Persicimonas caeni: one gene and its partner. The protein of the gene in region 1 binds, or shares a complex with, the protein of each later gene. Links are inferred from orthologs where the notes say so. Each region holds a gene or a part of one and is shown on either strand. Other genes may lie near its edges. The genes, in order: smc and FIV42_RS03930.

Region 1 (4,553 bases):
CTTGCTCGAAATGGAGGGGATCGCGGTGAGCACCTGCCAGACAGGCGCCGAAGCTATCGAACTCGCCGCCGAGGCGTCTCCGGAGGTGGTGGTCCTCGACCTCGGCCTTCCGGACATCAGCGGCTACGAGTTGGTGGAGCAAATGACCGAACTCGACGCGCTGGCCAACGCCACCTTCATCGCGCTCTCGGGACGCAGCCAGCCTGAGGATATCGAGCGCTCCCTGGCGTCGGGTTTCGACCATCATCTGGTCAAACCGGCCGGTCGACACGACCTCCTGGCCCTTTTTGAGACCTCAGATCCCCCTAAACCGGCGCTTGACGGTTGAAAGCGGACCCACAAGGCGTTAACTTCCGCTCTCCAAGCGCTCCCATTTGTGGGGTGAGCCGCGTAGTAGTCAGGGCAGTATGAAGTTACGTCGTATCCAACTTGTCGGCTTCAAGTCCTTCAAGGACAAAGTCACCATCGAGCTCAGCGATGACATGAACGGCATCGTGGGGCCGAATGGGTGTGGTAAGAGTAATGTTGTCGATGCGCTCAAGTGGGCCATGGGCGACATGTCCCCCAAGAGCCTTCGCGGCTCGTCACTCTCCGATGTCATCTTCGCCGGCAGTGAGAACCACCGCCCCGGCGGCATGGCCGAGGTGACGCTCACCTTCGAGAACGAGCTCGCCAACGAGGCGGCCGAGCCCGCCGAGCCCACCGCTCCGACACGGCAAGCGGCCAGGGCCGAGCAAGCCGCCCGCGAGCAGCGCGAAGCGCGCGCCGAACAACACATGCAGCCCGATTCGTCGGAGCCCGTCGATTCCGACGATGCCGAAGACGCAGAAGACGCAGACGCAGAGGGCGCAGACGAGTCGGCGCCGGTATGGAACAACGATTCCATTCCGCGCGAGTACCGCGAGATGCCCGAAATCTCGATCACCCGCCGACTGCACCGCTCGGGCGACAGCGAATACCTCATCAACAACGTTCCCTGCCGCCTGATGGACATCCAGAACCTGCTCGCCGGCACCGGGCTGGGGAAGCAGGGCTACTCGATTATCGAGCAGGGCCAGATCAGCTTTGCCGTGAGCGCCAAGCCCTCCGAGCGGCGCCTGATCATCGAGGAGGCCAGCGGCATCACCCGCTACAAGGCCCAGCGTGACCGATCTCAACGCAAGCTCGACCGCACCGAGCAGAACCTCCTGCGGGTGCGCGACGTCGTCCGCGAGGTCGATAAGCAGCTTCGCAGCCTCGAGCGCCAGGCGCGTCGCGCCGAGCGTCACAAGGAGCTGACCGAGGAGCTTCGCACCCTCGAGATCGCCCAGATCGTCGACAAGCGCAGCGAACTCGCCGACAGGGCGGCAAAGCTGCGAAAACGCCTTCAAGAGGGACGCACCGACGTCGAGAAGGCGCGCTCGTCGCTCAAAAAGCTCGAGGGCAAGCTCTCGAACCAGAAGGTCGAAGCGTTCCAGGCCGAAAAGAAGCACGCCGAGCTGACCGAGCATTTCTACAAGCTCGATACGAAGCTCAACCTCGCCAAGTCGAACCGCAAGCACCTCGTCGACTCGGTCGAAGACGCCAAGGCGCGCCACCAGGAGGCGCTTCGCGAGCGTGAGAGCCAGGAAAAACGAAAAGAGGGTCTGTCCGCCGAGCTCGAGCGCGTCCGCGCCGAGTTGGCGAACTTCGACGAGTCTCCCGAGGACACGCACGCACGCATCAAGGAAGCCGAAGACGAGTTGGCCGCCGCGAAGAAGCGGCTGCGCGAGGCGGAACGCGAGCGAAACGAGACGCGCTCGAAGCTCGACGAGGCGAGGTCGAAGCTTCGACGCCTCGACGACCGCCGCGAGTGGCTGTCGTCGCAGCGTGACGAACTCGCCCAACGCAAGAAACAAGTAACCGAGCAGATCGACGGCGTCGGCCGCGAGGTCGAGGACCTTCGCCGCGGGCTCAACCGCCTGGCGATGGACGTCGAGCGCGCCGACGGTGAGGTCGAGCAGAAGCGCGAAGACCGCCAGAGCGCCGAGATGCGCCTGTCGACCGCGCGCGAGCGCCAGAAGGAATCACGCGCCGAGCTCGAGCAGATTCGCTCGGAGCGTATCGAGGTGTCGGCCCGCGTCGACAGCCTCGAGGCCATGCGCCGCCGCGGCGATGGCTACGCCCAGGGCGTCCAAGAGGTGCTCGAGTGGGCGGCCGAGACCGGCCGCGAAGACGTGCTCGGCCCCGTCGGCGACTTCCTTAGCGTCGAGGAGGGCGACGAGGCTGCCGTGGCGGCATTCTTGGGCGATCGCCTCGGCGACGTCGTCGTCACCCACCGCGAGGCGGCCCTCGAGGCGCTGGCCATGCTCACCGACGACGAGGTCGGCCGCGCCGGCTTCTACGTGCTCAGCGCGCCCGACGCCGACCCACGCGAAGAGGTCGGTGCGCTGCTCGACAAGCTCGCCGTCGTCGACTCCCTGGCCGAGCTTCCGCCCCGTAGCGAGCGCGACAGCGACAAGATCGCCTGGGCGAGCACCTCGGGCGACATCGAGTTTCACGACGGGCGTATCGTGGGCGGTCACGTCGGCGACCAGGCCGAGAGCGTGCTGCGCCAGGCGCGCGAGCTCGAGCAGTTGAGCGAGCGCCTGTCGAAGCTGCAGCTCTGGGAAGAGGACGCCAAAGAGGAGTACGAGATCGCCGAGGAGGACGTCGAACTCGGCCAAGAGCGCCTGGCCAAGGCGCGTCAGGCGGTCGAGCAGGCGTCTCTCGAAAAGCGGCGCATCGAGCAGGAGCTCTCCTCGGAGCAGCGCGAGCTCGAGCGCACCGAAAAGCGCCTGCGCCGCATGAAGGCCGAGGTCGAGCCGCTCGAAGAGCGCCACCAGGAACTCGCCAAAGAGGCCGACGGGCTCGGCGAGCAGCGCCAATCCCTCGAGGACGCGCTTCCGGAGCTCGAGCAGCGCCTCGAGACGAGCACCGAGGCCTTCGAGATCATGCAGAGCGAGCTCGAAGCCCAGCAAAGCGCGGTCACCGAGCGCAAGGTCGAGCTCGCCGAGGCCAAAGAGCGTCGGCGCAACCTGCAGGAGAGCGTCAAGCGCCTGGAGCGCTCGCTCGAGTCGACCGGGCGCCAGATCGAGAAACTCGAGCGCGAGGCCAAAGCCCAGGCCGAGCGCCTCGAGGAATTCGAGGAGAAGTCCGACTCGACCACCCGCGAGGTCGTCGAACTCGACACCCAATACAAAGAGGCCAAAGAGGCCGCCGAGGCCGCCCGGCAGAAGCTCGACGCGGTCAACGACGAGGTGCGCGAGCTCGAGGTCAAGATCGTCGAGCGCCGCCGCGACGTCGAACAGAACGTCGGCAGCGTCCAGCAGACCGAGATGTCGCTTCGCGAGCTCGGCGTCGAGATCGAGCACGTCGACCGCAACTTGCGCGAGCGCTTCGAGCTGTCGATTCCCGAGGCGCGTCAGATCGCCGAGGAGGTCGAGCTCGAGCCCAAGCAGCGCGACAAGCGCGTCCAAAAGCTCAAGCGCAAGATCGACAAAATGGGCGCGGTCAACCCGATGGCCGTCGACGAGTACGAGGAAGCCAAGGAGCGCAAGGAGTTCCTCGAGGAGCAGCAACTCGACCTCGAGGCGTCGGTCGACGACCTGCGCAAGGCGATTCGTCGCATGGACCGCGAGAGCAAGAAGCGCTTCCGGGACACCTTCGACGCGGTCAACGCGAAGTTCCAGGAGTTCTTCCCGCGCCTGTTCCGCGGCGGCCACGCCAAGCTCAAGCTCACCGACCCAGACAACGTGCTCGAGTCGGGCGTCGACATCGAGGTCAGCCCGCCGGGCAAGCGCCTGCAGAACGTCAGCTTGCTCTCCGGTGGCGAAAAGGCGCTCACCGCCGTGAGCCTGATCTTTGCGATCTTCTCGCTCAAGCCCACGCCGTTCTCGGTGCTCGATGAGGTCGACGCCCCCCTCGACGAGGCCAACGTGGGCCGATTCGCCGAGATGGTGCGCGAGCTCAGTCAGCAGAGTCAGATGATCGTCATCACCCACAACCGGCGCACCATGGAGTCCTGCGACACCCTCTATGGTGTGACCATGGAAGAGCCGGGCGTCTCCAAAATCGTCTCTGTACGGCTTCACGAGATCGACGACCGCCTCGCTTCTTGATATGGGGTGGGTCGGGCTTAAGTAACTTCTTGCGATGCGCGGCCCTTGCTGCGCGTCGACGCTTTCAATATCTGAATTTTCTGGATTACTTCAGGACAGTTGCATGACCACTCTCATCCCCAATCTCGCGTCCGTGTTGGTGCTCGCGCAGGCCGAAGGCGGCCTCGACCCGGTCACGATCGGCCTGATCGCTCTGGCGGTCGTCGTGCTCATCATTCTGGTCTTCGCGGTCGTCCGATCGCTTAGCAAGCCGGAGAAGCCCGAGATCACCGAGCGCCGCCCGCCCACCGAAGAGGGCAAGGTGCCGACCAAAGATGTGCTCGAAGAGCGCATGGAGGTCGAAGAGCCCGTCGAGATCACCGACGACATGTCGCTCGCCGAGATCAAGCGCATCAAGGCCGCGCGCGTCAAAGGGAAGGGCAAGCGCCGCGAGAC
Region 2 (3,286 bases), 6.3 Mb from region 1 along the record:
GAGCCTAGCTCGGTGCACACGTCGCCGTTGACCTGCACACGGCCTGCCTGCATGAGCTTTTCGCCCTTGCGTCGGCTGCACACGCCGGCTTTGGATAAGAATTTTTGAACGCGCATTTCGTTGGCCATCTCGGTTCTCCTCGTCTGAGAGTCAGGGCGCCTCTCGGCGCTCGACGGCAGGATTGCCGTCGTGGCGATGATTCATCGTGGCTGAATGACGTTGTGTCAAGCCTCGTGTCGGACGAACCGCCCGATAGAGCGTGCTATTCCGCGTCGTCGTCGGCCTGCTGGGCCTTGTCGGCGGCCTCGGCTTCGGCGAGTTCCTCGGCGTACATCTCCTCGATTGCCTCGAGCTCGGTGTCGTCCAGGGTAGGCAGGTCGGCGAGGCTGTCGAGGCTGAAGAACTCCAGAAAGCGCTCGGTGGTGCCGTAGATATGCGGGCGGCCCAGGTCGTCGAGCCGGCCGATGGTCTGCACCAGATCGTGTTCTTCGAGGGTGCGGATGACCCCCGAGGAGTCGACGCCGCGGATCTCCTCGACGTCGGCGCGCGTCAGCGGCTGCTGGTAGGCGATGATCGCCAGGGTCTCCATGGCCGCGCGCGACAGCTTTCGCGGCCGGGCCTCGTACATCTTCAGAATATGGTCTTTGAAGTCGGGGTTCGTCCGGAGCTGGTAGCCTCCGGCGACCTCGGCCAGGTGGATGCCGCGGTGTTGCCCGCTATACTCGAAACGCAGGTTCTCGAGGGCGCTCTTGATGACGGTCTCGGGGTAGTCGGGCAGACTCGCCTCGATGGTCTCTCGCGTCAGCGGTTCGTCGGAGGCGAACAGGATCGCCTCGATGATGGCGCGCACCTCGTGCAAGTCGCCTTGCTCGGCCGGGCCACGTTGCTCGGCTGGGTCGCCATCCTCCGGTCGTTGCTCGTCGGGCTGCTCGTCGAGCGTAAGTTGCTGCTGCTTGTCGGCCGCCGTGGGGGAGGGCTCGCCCGAACCTTTCTCCTCACGGTGCCCATGGGCTTCCGGGGTGGGCGGCGTCGAGTTCTTAGTGGTGTCGTTCTTGTCGGACATCGGCAGAGTCTCGCAGGCTTAGCTGATCGCCTCGGGGAGATCGAGTGTCTGGCTGACCTCGAGGATATTGATCACCGAGCGCTCGATGTAGAGTTGCTCTTCACCAATACGCGATTGCATCAATTTGACGATCTTGCGCTTGGTCATCTCCAAAAGCGCCAAGAAGGTGGTGACGACGCGGTAGCGGGTAAAGTCGTGGTGGGCGAATAGCTCCTCGAAGGTCACCCGCGGCTGGTCTTGGAGCAGGGTGGCCACGTCGAGCATCACACTTCGCAGGGTCAGCGTCTCGCGGCTGAGCTCGACGACCCAGTCGGCGTTGTCTTTGTTCTGCTCCACCAGCCGCTTGACGGCGCTGACCAGGTCGTTGAGCCCCGCCTCTTTGAGCTTGGGCGGGCCGACCTCTTTTCGGAACTCGCGTGCCTGCGGGCGGTGGGTGAACACGTCGTGGTCGAGCTTGGGGCGCTCGTCGAGCTTGGCGGCGATAAGCTGGTACTTTTGATGCTCGATGAGCCGGCGCACCAGCTCGGCGCGCGGGTCCGGGCCGTCGTCTTCGTCGTCGTCCTCTTCGACCGGCAGCAACATCTTCGATTTGATGTAGATGAGGTTGGCTGCCATCTCGAGCCACTCGCCGCCCACGTGCAGGTCGAGCGCCTCCATATGCTCGACGTAGCGCAGGTACTCCTCGGTGAGCATCGCAATGGGGATGTCGAAGATGTCGACTTCGTGCTTCTTGATGAGCTCGAGGAGCAGGTCCATCGGCCCCTCGAAAGCGTCCAAGCGCACCGCGAGTTCGCGCGGGACGTTCTCGGGTACCTCATTTTTTCGAGGCTCTTTGACTGCCGGATGGGTTGCCATACTGCCTACTTCTCTTTCTGGCTCGAACTCTGGTTGGCTCGAACTCTGGTTGGCTCGAACTCTGATTGGCTTACGCCCTGGGGTGATGCTCGTCGTACATCTTCTTGAGACGCGCCTGGGCCACGTGCGTGTAAATCTGGGTCGTGTCGATGTTGGCGTGGCCCAAGAGCGTCTGCACGATTCTGAGGTCTGCGCCGCGTTCTAGCAAGTGTGTTGCGAAGCTATGGCGCAGTTTGTGTGGGCTGATCGGCTTGTCGATATCGGCGCGGCGCGCGTACTTTTTGATGTTCTTCCAGAACGCCTGACGCGTCATCGAGCTGCCTCGACGGGTCACGAAAAGATACGGCGTCGACCCGGGACCGCCGCAATTCGCCAAGAGTCGTCCGCGCGTCTGCTCCAGGTAGTCACTTACCGCATCGAGCGCCACTTCACCAAGGGGAACGATGCGCTGCTTATTCCCCTTGCCGATCACGCGCACGTAGCCGGCGCGAAGGTCGACCTCGCGCTGCAATAGCTCGCACAGCTCGGTCACGCGAAGCCCCGTGGCGTAAAGCACGTGCAGCATGGCCCAGTCGCGGTGGCCCTCGGGCACGGTGCGGTCGGGCGTGGCCAGGAGCGTCTCGACCTCATCGAACGAGAGCACCCGGGGCACGCGCCGGCCGTACTTGGGCATGTCGACCTTGGCCGACGGATCCTTGTCGATGACCTCGTCGATGCGCAGGAATTTGAACAGCCCGCGCACCGACGAGAGCTTTCGCGCCACGGTGCGTGTCTTCAAGCCCTCGTCGAGCAGTGCGCCCATAAAACCGCTGATCTGCATGGCGTCGATCTGGCGCACGTCGGTGATCTTGTCATCCTCCGCGCAGTGCTCGGCGAACTGGCGCAGATCGCGGGTGTACGCATCGATCGTGTTCTCGGACAGGTTGCGCTCTACCTTCAAATGAAACGCGAATGCGTCGATAGCTTGATCGAGATCCATCCCTTCCTTGGGGCTCGAGTCTGTGGTGGTTCAAGTCTCGTCGAGGTACGGCGAACTCTCCAGCGTCTCGTACAACGCATTGAGCACTTCGCCGGTCTTGTCGTCGGACAGCTTACCACCTCCGACGCCTTCAACGTAGAAGGTGTCGATGATCTGGGTGCCGAGCGAGTCGATTTTCGAGATATAGGTGCTCACGTCGTGCTCCCAGAGGGTGCGCGTGATCTCGTAGAGCAAGCCCAGACGGTCGGGCGCGCGCACTTCGAGGACGGTAAACGCGTCGCTGATATCTTGGCGCGCCTCGACCGACGTTTTGACCGACGGGGTGGGGCGAGGGGCCAGACGAGTCTCGGAGATGCGCTGCTTGAGCAGGGACTCGACCGACACCTCGC

The links.
Region 2: the proteins of smc (region 1) and FIV42_RS03930 are in contact, whole or in part, in a crystal structure (PDB 3ZGX), measured with the Bacillus subtilis proteins. The link is inferred for Persicimonas caeni from one-to-one orthologs.

Annotation. Positions count from the first base shown.
Region 1 is NZ_CP041186.1:7,387,305-7,391,857, forward strand. Bases 73-4,318 are described here. They hold smc (chromosome segregation protein SMC), read left to right. Parts: upstream 73-407; coding sequence 408-4,118; downstream 4,119-4,318. Other genes in these bases: FIV42_RS27430 (CheR family methyltransferase), read left to right, coding at 73-328; ftsY (signal recognition particle-docking protein FtsY), read left to right, coding at 4,222-4,318. In the rest of the region: more of FIV42_RS27430, read left to right, coding at 1-72; more of ftsY, read left to right, coding at 4,319-4,553. UniProt on the Bacillus subtilis protein: Required for chromosome condensation and partitioning.
Region 2 is NZ_CP041186.1:1,043,058-1,046,343, reverse strand. The notes cover bases 1-2,979. They hold FIV42_RS03930 (segregation and condensation protein A), read right to left. Parts: upstream 1,919-2,979; coding sequence 1,082-1,918; downstream 1-1,081. Other genes in these bases: glnD ([protein-PII] uridylyltransferase), read right to left, coding at 2,928-2,979; xerD (site-specific tyrosine recombinase XerD), read right to left, coding at 1,989-2,897; scpB (SMC-Scp complex subunit ScpB), read right to left, coding at 263-1,063; FIV42_RS03940 (pseudouridine synthase), read right to left, coding at 1-128. Also shown: more of glnD, read right to left, coding at 2,980-3,286. UniProt on the Bacillus subtilis protein: Participates in chromosomal partition during cell division. May act via the formation of a condensin-like complex containing Smc and ScpB that pull DNA away from mid-cell into both cell halves.